3 regions of the Ruegeria sp. AK11 genome follow, and region 3 is predicted to be linked to each of the others. Evidence: riboswitches for the same ligand, from Rfam matches in the RefSeq annotation. Region 3 holds a riboswitch; each other region holds the start of a gene.
What was found. Region 3 has a riboswitch for cobalamin ahead of ACR0D9_RS07215 (DUF1636 family protein). Riboswitches for the same ligand answer to the same signal wherever they lie in the genome.

Region 1 (4,141 bases), 1.4 Mb from region 3:
TGGGGCGTCGATTCTTCCGAAATTCGGGAATAGGCGAAAGACAATTTCCGGTATCCGCGGTTGCGCATCGCCCCGAAAAAGCGCGACAAGCTGTTTGAGTTACCGGCCCAATCGCCGCTTAACTCGACCTAAACGGAGGACCCTATGCGCGCAGTCACCTATTCAGCCTTCGGAGACGCTGTCGATGTCTTGCGCATACAGGATATTCCCCCAGTTCCGCCTGGACCGGGTGAAGTCACGGTCGAGTTGTCTTATTCCGGCGTAAATCCCTCGGACGTCAAGGCCCGCGCGGGAACCCGACCGGGTGTCACAGAACCTCCGTTTCCGCTGATCGTTCCGCACAGCGACGGGGCTGGAGTCATCACAGCGGTTGGCGATGGCGTACCCGCGACGCGGATTGGTCAGCGCGTGTGGATTTGGAACGGGCAATGGCAACGCGCGTTCGGTACAGCTGCCAGCCACATCACCCTGCCTGAATCTCAGGCTGTAGAACTGCCCGAGACGGTGTCACTTGAAACCGGAGCGATTCTTGGAATTCCGGGCCTTACCGCAAGCCACGCAGTGTTCTCGGGCGGCACGCCGCGCGGGCAAACCATTTTGATCCATGGTGGGGCGGGTACTGTCGGGTATCTGGCTGTCCAGCTTGCCAAATGGGCCGGAGCCAAAGTGATCGCAACGGCCAGCACCCGCAGCTTTGACCGGGTCAAGGCAGCTGGTGCAGATGTCGTTCTCGACTACTCCGGTGAACACCTTTCGGATCAGATTCTCGACGCAAATGATGGACGTGCAATTGGTCGAATCGTCGATGTCGAATTTGGACAGAACCTTGACACCAACATTGCCGTCATCGCCGAAAACGGCCGTATCAACGCATATGGATCTGCCCGGAATATGACACCCGTCTTTCCCTTTGGACCCATGATGTTCAAGGCCGTGACACTCGAGGCAGTCCTGATCTACCTGCTGCCCGCAGATTTGCGCGCCGCCGCAATAGAGACTCTACACAAGGCACTGGCTGATGGCGCATTGATCTGCCCCGTACATAAGGTCTTTACACTGGAAGAATGCGCTGCCGCCCATGCGATGGTACAGGAAGGCAACCGTACCGGAGCGGTGTTGATCGACACCAAATGAGGGGCCTTCAAAAAAATTTTACGGCGCTCGCTTTTTTTGCAAAACGCTCTTGAACCCTGCCATCAACAATCGTAGATAGCCGCTCACCGTTGGGGTGTAGCCAAGTGGTAAGGCAGCGGTTTTTGGTACCGTGTATCGTAGGTTCGAATCCTACCACCCCAGCCATGATTTTCCCTAATATCACACACTATGAATCTGGGTCCGGATTTTGGCGCGTTCTCAGCGGCTTTTCTGATATCAGCGCCATGTTGAGACGCGCAGGTGCATGCTCTTGCGAGAAAATAGGAAAGACCCCGGAGTTTTTTCTTGCCGCAGGGTAAGTGTTAAGGTACCCGCGTTTTACCGGTCCCGATGTGGCTAAGAGGGAATCCGAGGTGCCTTTTGGTGCCAACCGGAACTGCCCCCGCAACTGTAGGCGGCGAGCGCTGTCCATTTCCGTCACTGGGCCATTTTGGTCTGGGAAGACAGGACAGACAAAGACCCGTCAGTCAGGAGACCTGCCGGTATGAAACCGAAACACACCGGGCGGGGTTGTCCGGGGAGGTTGCCGAAGAAACGCGCCGGGCGGTCTATTTTCTACCCTGCGCTCACGGCAGGCAGTAAAGCGCCTGTTGCTTCGGTAAATGCCCATTCACCCGTTCTCTGGTCATTGACACATGGAGATCGATTGTCATGTTTCTACGCACTGGCCTGATTGGCCTTTCCTTGCTGGCTACCAGCGCTGCCTCCGAAGGAAACTTTCCCCTAACTATCGAAAACTGCGGTCACTCGGTCACGTTTGACGCGCCAGTGACGTCGTCAGTCACGGTCGGCCAGGCCGCGACCGAGGTGCTTTATGCGCTGGGTCTGGGCGAGCAGGTTCTTGGAACCTCGGTCTGGTTCAACGAGGTGCTGCCTGAATATGCCGAGGTGAATGCCAAGGTAGAGCGTCTGGCAGACAATGATCCCAGCTTTGAAAGCGTTGTTGCCAAGCGGCCGGGACTGGTCGCAGCGCAATATGAGTGGCATGTCGGACCCGAGGGCATCGTCGCCACGCGTGAGCAATTTCACGAACTGGGCATTCCAACGTACGTAATGCCTGCAGATTGCATCGGCAAAGACAATACAGTCGGCGGCGATGGCACCCGCCTGCAAGCGTTCTCGACCGATACGCTGTATCAGGGTATCGAAGAACTGGCGGCAGCCTTTGATGTATCCGAACGCGGCACGGACCTGGTTGCCGAGTACAAGGCCCGCGAAGCCGCAGCCGTCGCCAAGGCGCAAACCGTGAAGCTGGACGATGTGTCAGCCGTATTCTGGTTTTCCTCTCCTGAAATGGAAAGCGACCCGTTTGTGGCCGGACAGAAAGGCGCACCGGGATACATGATGAGTAAATTGGGTATCCGCAACGTCGTCGAGACGGATGAAGAATGGCCAACAGTGGGCTGGGAAACCATTGCCAAGGCCAATCCGACGGTGATTGTTATCGCCAAGATGGACCGCCGTCGCTTTGCTGCGGACGACTACCTGAAAAAGCTGGAGTTCCTGCGCACTGATCCGGTGACCAGCCAGATGGATGCGGTCAAGAATGACCGGATCGTCATTATGGATGCGCAGGCCATGGACGCCACCATCCGCGCAATCCCGGCGCTGGAGGATCTGGCCGAGAAGCTGGATACCATCGGAAACAACCTGTGAACGAGGTCGCCGCAATCTTACGGCAGGGTTTCAAGGCTGCGTGCCTTACCGTGCCATTGTTGATTGCGGCGGTTCTTGCGGGCGCGATGATCGGGGAAACCTCTCTGTCGCCCGATTTGGTTCTCTCCGTTCTGGCCAACAAGCTGGCCGGAGCGGACTTTCCTGTCGACCCAATTGATCAGGGTATTATCTGGAGCTACCGGATTCCTCGCGCTCTGGTCGCTGCGTCCTGCGGTGCCGGTCTGGCTGTCGCAGGGGTCGTGTTGCAGGCTTTGCTGCGAAACCCGTTGGCCGACCCTTACATTTTGGGCATTTCTGCCGGGGCCTCGACGGGTGCCGTGGCTGTAACCATCGCTGGTTTGGGTGGGGGGGCTTTGTCGCTGTCTTTTGGCGCGTTCAATGGCGCGCTTTTGGCTTTTGGTTTTGTCGCGTTGCTGGCCCGAGCCGCTGGCGCAGGGGGCGGACGGGTTGCGACGGCACAGATCGTCCTGGCGGGAATTGCCGGGTCTCAGTTGTTCAATGCGCTGACGGCCTTCATCATCGCCAAATCCGCCAATGCCGATCAGGCGCGCGGGATCATGTTCTGGCTGATGGGAAACCTCAGCGGCGTGCGCTGGCCGGATGTGTATCTGGCCATTCCGGTGGCCCTTGTCGGTTGGCTCATTTGCCGCTTTCACGCCAGAGCACTGGACGCCTTTATTTTCGGCTCTGATTCAGCGGCCTCGCTGGGCATATCGGTACGTCGGGTGCAGGCAACCCTGATCTTTGCGACCGCGCTCACGACAGCTGTCATGGTTTCTATCGTCGGATCCATTGGCTTTGTCGGGCTGGTCATCCCTCATGCTGCCCGGTTCCTTGTGGGACCGGGGCATCGCAGGCTTATCCCAACCTCCGCCTTGATCGGAGCGGTCTTCCTGATCGGCGCAGATATCGTGTCGCGCATCATCATCCCGGGTCAGGTTCTGCCGATTGGGGTGGTCACCGCCCTGATCGGTGCGCCTGCCTTTGCCGTAATTCTGGTGCGCGGCCAGAGGAGCGCCCGATGAAGATCGAGGCGAAAAACCTGACATATTCCGTTCGCGGCAAGACTTTGCTGTCAGACGTATCCTTTGTCGTGGAGCCCGGCGAAACACTTGCTTTGGTCGGACCTAACGGTTCAGGGAAATCAACGCTGATGCGCCTGCTGGCGGGGTTGGTACGTCCGGTTTCAGGAAAAGTCGTCATAGCGGGTCATCCCGTTTCGCATTTGTCGCGCAGACAAATTGCCCAACGGATTGCCATCGTTGAACAACAGGCTGATACGGCCGAACGCGTGACTGCACGATCCGTG
Region 2 (4,141 bases), on a different contig from region 3:
CCAGTGTCAAAAAAGTCCTTACCGGGTGTGTTCTCGGGTTTCGTCCCTTCGTCCGCCCATTTCTTGACAGCCTCAACGCCCAGCGATGCCATCAGCAGCGGGTATTGCTGGGATGTTGCGCCGATGACCCCGTCCGCCACGTTCTGCACGCCGGGGCAGCCGCCATCGACGGAAACGATCAGCACGTCATTTTCGCGCCCGATAGCCTTGAGCGCCTCGTAAGCACCCGCTGCCGCCGGTTCGTTGATGGTATGCACCACGTTGATCATCGGGTCTTTGGCCAGCAGGTTCTCCATCGCGCGGCGGCCGCCTTCTTCGTTGCCAGCGGTGACATCGCTGCCAACAAGACGCGGGTCGTCTTCATCGCCAATCACGTTCGGATCGGCCAGATCAACACCGAACCCCTGCAGGAACCCCTGATTGCGAAGCACATCCACAGTGGGCTGGCTGACCGCAAGGTCCAACGTGGCGATTTTGGCGTCGTTTGCCGCATCTCCCAGAGTGGCTTTTGCCCATTGTCCGATCAGAAGCCCCGCAAGGAAATTGTCGGTGGCAAAGGTCGCGTCGGCCGAGTCGATAGGCTCAAGTGGGGTGTCCAGCGCAATCACCAGCAGCCCGGCATCGCGGGCCTGCTGCACCGCCGGAACGATGGACGACGTATCCGACGCGGTCAGCAGGATACCCTTTGCGCCATCCAGAATGCAGGTTTCAATGGCCTGAACCTGAGTTTCGTGGTCTCCGTCGACTTTGCCGGCAAAGGCTTTCAGCGTCATGCCAAGCTCTTCGGCTTTAGCTGTGGCACCCTCTCTCATTTTAACAAAGAAAGGGTTGGTATCCGTCTTGGTGATCAGGCAAACGGTTTCACCTTCGGCCATTGCACTGCTTGCCATGGCCGTAACCGCCAGCGCCGTGGCGCCTGCAAGTTTCGCAAGTTTCATCGGTAGTCCTCCCAGTTTTCCCAATGCCCTTCCGGGCATACGTTTGATCGGGCGAAAACCGGCCCGATCTCACATAAAAACCATCACAAGATTCGAATTTCGAGTCAATAAATAAATCACTCTTATTTATTATTGACAGAAAGGAAGGGTTCCAACATTGTCGTCATGAAGGGGATGGCCGTGTCTGCAATGAACTCTCAGGGCAATACCACTGGCGTACGCGAGCCAGACATGCGCGGCACCAACCAAAGTGGAATGCGGGCCCGAAATGAACGGCTTGTCCTGTCACTGGTCCGGCGCCATCAGGCCCTCGCAAAATCTGAGATCGCGCGCATGACCGGCCTGTCGGCGCAGACGGTCTCGGTCATCATGCGCCAGTTGGAGAACGATGGGTTGCTGTTGCGGGGCGAACCGATCCGGGGAAAAGTCGGACAGCCATCGGTTCCCATGCGCCTGAACCCGGACGGCGCGTATTTCTTTGGGCTCAAAGTCGGGCGGCGCAGTACCGAACTGGTGCTGACGGATTTCCTTGGCAACGTCAGGCACCGCGAACGGCGGACCTATGATTTTCCGACGCCCGAGGCGACATTGAGCTTTTCCACAGAAAGCCTCGACAAAGTGATGGCGTCAATGTCGCACGAGGCGCGCAGCAGAATCGCGGGCCTTGGGATTGCCATGCCGTTCTACCTTTGGGACTGGGCACAAACATTGCAGGTTCCTCAGGAAAAAATGGATCCGTGGCGTGACGCGGACCTGAAAGGCGCGTTGGCCGCTAGCTATGACGTGCCGGTTTTCCTGCAAAACGACGCAACGGCCGCCTGCGGTGCCGAGCTGGTGTTTGGCCCGGCGGAAGGCCCACGAGATTTCCTGTATTTCTATGTCGGCTTCTTCATCGGGGGCGGGGTGGTTCTGAACGGCTCCATCTTTCCGGGGCGGGGAAATGCCGGTGCGCTTGGCCCATTGCCTGTGCCGGACGAAGTGGGCGGAGTGAAACCGTTGATAGATGTCGCCAGTCTTTATGTGCTGGAGCGTGCGGTTGGTGGAAATGCCGCAACAGCCGGTTCAATCTGGGAAACGACACGGCATTGGGACGTACCGGAAACCCTCCTTGAGAATTGGCTGAACCAGGCGGCGCACGGAATCGCCCATGCCATCGTCTCTTCTTGCAGCCTGATCGATTTCGAATGTATCAAGATTGATGGCTGGATGCCTGCTGATATCAAGGCGCGGCTGGTGGAAAGGGTTGAGCTCAAACTATCCCATATGAACCTGACCGGGCTTGAACGGCCCTTGGTGCTGGCAGGGGCGGCGGGCCCGGATGCCCGGTCATTGGGGGCGGCCAGTTTGCCATTGTCGGAAAGATACCTGCTCGAAGGGTAGGTTCATCCCCGAAAAACCCCGACCTGTATCCAAAGCGGATCAACCGGAAAAAGGGCATTGCCCGCTGAACTTTTTGACAGCCAGCGCAATTGATCGTTGACGGATGCTGAAGAAGTCTGGCAAGCCGCTCGGCATGTCCGGTTCCGGGGCGTGCTCTGGAATCAATAGGGAATGCGGTGCGGGCTTTGGCCCAATTCCGCAACTGCACCCGCAACTGTAAGCGGCGAGCAGGGCTGAAGTGCCACTGGAGTTAATCCGGGAAGGCCAGCCCAACGCTTTGACCCGCAAGTCAGGATACCTGCCGGACATGTGCCTTTGACAAGGGCACTCCTAATCGGCGACGGGATGTGCGTCGGAGCAGGATGCTTGAAAAAGCAGCTCGGCTTGGACGTCCCCGCAGTCAAAACGCATCTCGTACCGGGGTTGGTACGAAGGGACAAGGACGACTATTGATGACCAAGCTGCTTTCTGCAGCCGCTGTGGCGATGGCGCTTCCAGCGATGGCAAATGCGCATTTCCTGCTGGAATACACCTCTGACACCATGATCGACGCACCGGGGAATGTTCCGGTCAAGCTGATCTTCTGGCATCCGTTCTCGAACGGGCATGTCATGGATCTGGACAAGCCGCAGGAATTCTACGTGATCCACAACGGTCAGAAAACCGACCTGCTGGACACTCTGGAACCCGTGCGTTTCACCGGTGGGGAAAACGAAGGCGCGGCATTCAAGGGTTATGTTCCAGTCAAACGGTCGGGCGACTATGTGCTGGTGACAGTTCCCCAGCCCTATTACGAGGGGTCTGAGGATATCTATATCCAGCAGATCGCCAAGGCATTCCTGAACCGCAACGAATTGCCGACCGACTGGATGAACCCGGTGGGCTTGCCGGTTGAGATCATCCCGCTCAACAAACCGACCAACATCATCGCGGGTTCGACCTTTACGGGTCGGGTTATGGCAGAAGGCCAACCGGTTGCGGGTGCCGAGATCGAGATCGAGTACATGGCCGCAGAACCGAACATGGAAAGCGCGGCCGCTTCCGCCCCGTCGGTCTCGCCGATGCCGGGTGGTGCATTGGTCGCAACTTCGGATGATAACGGGTATTTCACGTTTGGCGTTCCAAAAGCCGGATATTGGGGATTTGCCGCACTCGGCGCCGGTCCCGTGACCGAACACAACGGCAAAGAACTCAGTCAGGACGCGGTCATCTGGATCCGCGCCTGGGATTTGGAGTAACCGTAGATGCACATCGTTGACGGAGCCTTGTCCAACCCGGTCGTGATCGGCGGAGCCGTCGCTGCGGCGGGTGGAATTGCCATGGGCCTCAGGTCGCTGAATCTTGATCGCATCCCCACTGCGGGGGTGCTGTCAGCCAGCTTTTTCGTGGCATCGCTGATCCATGTTCCTATTGGTCCGTCGTCGGTGCACCTGATCCTCAACGGTATGGCCGGGCTTTTGCTGGGGTGGGCCGCATTCCCGGCCCTGTTCGTCGGGCTTTTGCTGCAAGCCGTCTTCTTTGGCTTTGGCGGGTTGACGGTATTGGGGATCAACACCCTGAACATCGCGTTGCCCGCGGTTCTGGCCGGACTGATCTTTAGCCGCCTGATCGCCCACGGCTCACCGCTGCAAGGTGCGATATGGGGCGGGGTCGGCGGTGCCTTTGCCATTGCCGCCACAACCGGCATGGTTGCGTTTTCACTGGCCTTGTCCGGGGATGCCTTCCTGCCTGCGGCTAAGATTGTTTTCTTTGCACATATTCCTGTCATGGCGATTGAGGCGATCCTGACCGGGTTCGCGGTTTTGCTGGCGCGCAAGGTCAAG
Region 3 (4,141 bases):
AGCGCGCCAACGTGAATGATAGCGTTAAGCACTTCGGCTTCGGCCAAAAGGTTTTGCGCCTCGGTTGCAAGGGTTTCGTCGCATTCAACACCCACGACCAACTCAGCCATCCGTGCGGTAACAGCCGTGGAATACCCCATTGCCGGAGCGATATCTAAGACCATCTCATCCTTGGATATGTTCAACACGTCCAGCATTTTAGCCAGGGTCCGCGGCTCCAGCATGCTGCGCCCGCCACCCAGATCAATCAGGCCGTCCACATAGGCCGCCTCGCGCTGAGAATCGGGTACGAAGCTTTCGCGCGGAACACTCAGCATCGCCTCAATGATCGGGAACTTGGTGACGTCAGACGGGCGGATCTGCGTATCAACCATTGTGCGGCGCCGGGCTGCGAAGTCAGTCATTGGATATCTCGTCTCATTCCCAAAGATGTCGGGCTTGTGCCATATCCTGAACTTTCCAGCAACGCCCCTGTTGCCGCAACCTGAATCGTGATCACCTTCTTGGGCATGGACTTCGGCAAATTTCGGTCTTGCCGACAAATTCGCACGCAATCCACTGGACGCCCCAAAGGAAAGCTGTTAAAAACCCAGTCACACCACAGCAAGTATTTGATTTTACTTGAAAAGGCGAGTTGGCGGAGTGGTGACGCAGCGGATTGCAAATCCGTGTACACCGGTTCGATTCCGGTACTCGCCTCCAATCACATCCAAATCGCTGACTTAACCCCGCAGTGCACGCGTGCGACGCTCGGTATTTCAAGACGTTCAAGGCCCGCGATTCTGTCGAATTGCGGGCCAGATATGGCGTGTTTTTCGGAACACCTGCCTACCCCTGCTCATTCACGGGGCGCGATTTTGTCTGGTATGTGCCTTACGTTCAGGCGCGCCCTTGTGGCACAACCTCGTATCCCGGCTCCTCCGGCTCATCATCCGTCATTTCGGCAGGGAAGCCCGGGGCGGTGATATCCAGGCCGGTTGCCTCTTCCAGCCGCTTGATAATATTTGGTGAAAGCTCGCGTTCGCCATAGCGTGCGATACCATCGTTAAAGATGTTGATCATCACCGGGTTTATTTCCAGCGGCACCCCGGCGCGGTCGGCGACCTCCTGAAACAGACCGATATCCTTCTTCACCAGATCCATGGTGAAGGAAATATCGCGCGACCCGTTCAAGATGACCTGACTTTCGGTTTCGTGCACGAAGGACGTGCCGGACGAGATTTTGATCGCCTCATAGGTCGTGTTCAGATCCATCCCCGCAGCCTTTGCCGTAACCAGTGCTTCGGCGCAGGTGATCAGGTTGGCGGTGGCAAGATAATTGGTCATCACTTTCAGCACCGAGGCCGAGCCCAGTTCGCCGGTGTGCAAAACCCGACGACCCATTGTCGTCAGGAACGGCAGAATTCGTTCAAACGTTTCCCGGTCACAGCCCGCAAAGATCGAGATATTGCCCGTCGCGGCACGGTGGCACCCGCCAGAAACCGGGCAATCCACTGCTGCACCGCCGCGCGATATGACTTCGGCACCCAGGCGTTTGACTTCGGCTTCGTCTGTGGTCGACATCTCCATCCAGATCTTGCCGGGGCCCACTTCGGGCAACATCTCCTTCATGACTGCGTCCGATGCTGCCGGAGACGGCAGACAGGTGATCACCGCATCGCAATCGCGCATCAGCTGGGCGGGCCCTTCTGCCGCCTTTGCGCCTTTGGCGACAAATTCGGCCACCAGTTCTGCGTTCAGGTCATGAACAGTCAGGTCAATGCCATTGCGCAAAAGGGATCCCGAAAGCTTGCCGCCAACGTTACCCAGACCGATAAATCCCACTTTCATATGACGCATCTCCAAGTTCGTCGTTTTCCCGTCATGCGACCACATACCGAACACGCACTTCATGCCGCCGAACGACGCCTACAGGTCGCTTTTTTCACCTTGGCTTATTTGTTGCGCGCGAACCGCTTGACAAGCGGGTCGGCGGTGCCGCATGTCCCGGACGTTGGTGTCGGCAACAGCCGATGAAAAGGGAATGCGTCAACGGTTCATCCGCCAAACGCAGCCGCCCCCGCGACCGTGACCGGAGAGGATGCCCAATGCCACTGGCCTGTGCCGGGAAGGCGGGACATCCGACAGAGCGACCGCTCTGGCATCCGCAAGCCGGGAGACCTGCCAACACCCGAAGTTGAAACCGGGCGGGGTGTTCCGGTGTCGGGTCCATGTGCAGACGTGGTGCCCGCATGAAACCCCGTCCCCCGCGAAGAGGATTTGGGGGGATGAGAGACATGACCGAGACCGCACCGGTAGAACTACTGGTCTGCACGACTTGCCGCCGGGGTCTGCCCGTCGAGGATGACGCTGAGCGTCCCGGCACATTGTTGCACAAGGCCTTGGAACAGGCTGCCCTGCCAGATGGTATTACTCTGAAACCGGTCGAATGCCTTTCGAACTGCGATCAGGGCTGTTCCATCGTTCTTCGGGGCGGGCCGGATCGCTGGACCTTTGTTTACGAGAACCTGAACGAAATCGATCACGTCGATGTCATCATCGATGGTGTGACCAAGTATCTGGCCACAGACGATGGTCTGGTGAAGTGGCGCGACCGTCCTGAACATTTCCGCAAAAACTGCGCCTCGCGCATTCCCCCGATTGGAGGCTGAGATCATGTCGAACCTAGAAAAACTTCCCGTCACCGTGATCACCGGCTTTCTGGGCTCGGGCAAAACCACGCTGGTGCGTCATCTGATGCAGAACCCGCAGGGAAAGCGTCTTGCGATTGTTGTTAACGAGTTTGGCGATGTGGGTGTTGATGGTGACATTCTAAAATCCTGCGCGATACCGGATTGCCCTGCGGAAAACATCATGGAACTGGCAAACGGCTGCATTTGCTGCACCGTGGCTGATGATTTCATCCCGACCATCGAGGCGCTGATGGCGCTGGAACCGCGCCCGGATCACATCCTGATCGAAACATCCGGCCTTGCACTGCCCAAACCGCTGCTGAAAGCATTTGATTGGCCTGATATCCGTTCGAAAATCACCGTTGATGGCGTGATTGCGCTGGCCGATGCCGAGGCTGTGGCCGCCGGTCGCTTTGCTCCGAACGTTGAAGCGGTGGATGCCCAACGGCTGGCTGATGACTCGATCGATCACGAAACACCCTTGTCCGAGGTGTTCGAAGATCAAATCTCGTGCGCGGATATCATCCTGCTGACCAAGCCCGATCTAGCAGGTCCCGAAGGTGTCGCGAAAGCCAAACAGATCATCGCCGCCGAGGCACCGCGGCCGCTTCCCGTTGTCGAGGTCGCCGAGGGTGTCGTCGACGTACGTGTCGTGCTTGGCCTTGAGGCTGCCGTCGAAGATGACATGGACGCGCGCCCGTCACATCACGATGGCCATCACGATCATGAGCATGACGATTTCGAGAGCATCATCGTCGAGTTGCCGGAACAGACCGACCCTGCGGAACTGGTAGCCAGAATCGAACGTCTTGCGACTGAGCTGAATATCCTGCGCGTCAAAGGCTATGCCGCCGTCGCTGGCAAACCGATGCGCCTGCTGGTTCAGGCTGTCGGCGCGCGGGTTCGTCACCAATACGACCGCCCGTGGGAGCCCGGTGAAGAGCGCCGCTCGCGCCTGGTCGTGATTGCCGAGCATGACGACATCAAAGAAGCCGAAATCCGTGATATCCTCGTGGGTGTGACCGAGGTTGCCGAGTAAGTCATGCACGTCGTCTTTCGCGAAAGCCACGGGCTCGAGGAAACCGAGACCCCAACCGATCTGGGCCAAAGCCCGGGTGATCTGGTTGTGCTGTCCTTTTCCGACAGTGACCTGGGCGCTTTCGCGGCGGGCTGGCATCGCGGCGGCGGGCCTGAGGGGCGGATGCCCACGATGCGGCTGGCCAATCTTGCGGCGCTGAAGCACCCTCTGTCCGTCGATACCTATGTCGAACAGACACTTGAGGGCGCAAAGGGCATCCTGATCCGTCTGATAGGTGGCGTGCCCTATTGGTCTTACGGGCTGCAACAGGTTCTGGCACTGGCGCAGGCCAAAGGCATCGCGCTGGCCGTTTTACCGGCGGATGGGCGCGAAGACACTCGGTTGGATGAGTATTCGACCCTGCCCCTCTCGACCCTGAGGCGGCTGGCAC

Region 1: it holds a riboswitch for cobalamin, as region 3 does, so the genes downstream of both, ACR0D9_RS00155 (ABC transporter substrate-binding protein) here and ACR0D9_RS07215 (DUF1636 family protein) in region 3, are expected to answer to the same signal.
Region 2: it holds a riboswitch for cobalamin, as region 3 does, so the genes downstream of both, ACR0D9_RS19825 (DUF4198 domain-containing protein) here and ACR0D9_RS07215 (DUF1636 family protein) in region 3, are expected to answer to the same signal.

What each region holds. Positions count from the first base shown of each region.
Region 1 is NZ_JBQFXU010000001.1:23,278-27,418, reverse strand. Features, by position in the region: gene ACR0D9_RS00170 (SH3 domain-containing protein) at 1-33, shown strand, start outside; gene ACR0D9_RS00165 (NADPH:quinone reductase) at 145-1,134, shown strand; tRNA gene ACR0D9_RS00160 (tRNA-Gln) at 1,225-1,299, shown strand; cobalamin riboswitch at 1,461-1,653, shown strand; gene ACR0D9_RS00155 (ABC transporter substrate-binding protein) at 1,807-2,811, shown strand; gene ACR0D9_RS00150 (FecCD family ABC transporter permease) at 2,826-3,857, shown strand; partial or broken gene ACR0D9_RS00145 (ABC transporter ATP-binding protein) at 3,854-4,141, shown strand, end outside.
Region 2 is NZ_JBQFXU010000017.1:15,208-19,348, reverse strand. Features, by position in the region: gene ACR0D9_RS19835 (substrate-binding domain-containing protein) at 1-938, opposite strand, end outside; gene ACR0D9_RS19830 (ROK family transcriptional regulator) at 1,128-2,318, shown strand; cobalamin riboswitch at 2,440-2,638, shown strand; gene ACR0D9_RS19825 (DUF4198 domain-containing protein) at 2,771-3,556, shown strand; gene cbiM (cobalt transporter CbiM) at 3,563-4,141, shown strand, end outside.
Region 3 is NZ_JBQFXU010000001.1:1,429,850-1,433,990, forward strand. Features, by position in the region: gene ACR0D9_RS07200 (protein-L-isoaspartate O-methyltransferase family protein) at 1-404, opposite strand, end outside; tRNA gene ACR0D9_RS07205 (tRNA-Cys) at 629-702, shown strand; gene ACR0D9_RS07210 (NAD(P)-dependent oxidoreductase) at 880-1,875, opposite strand; cobalamin riboswitch at 1,978-2,182, shown strand; gene ACR0D9_RS07215 (DUF1636 family protein) at 2,277-2,651, shown strand; gene cobW (cobalamin biosynthesis protein CobW) at 2,656-3,711, shown strand; gene cobN (cobaltochelatase subunit CobN) at 3,715-4,141, shown strand, end outside.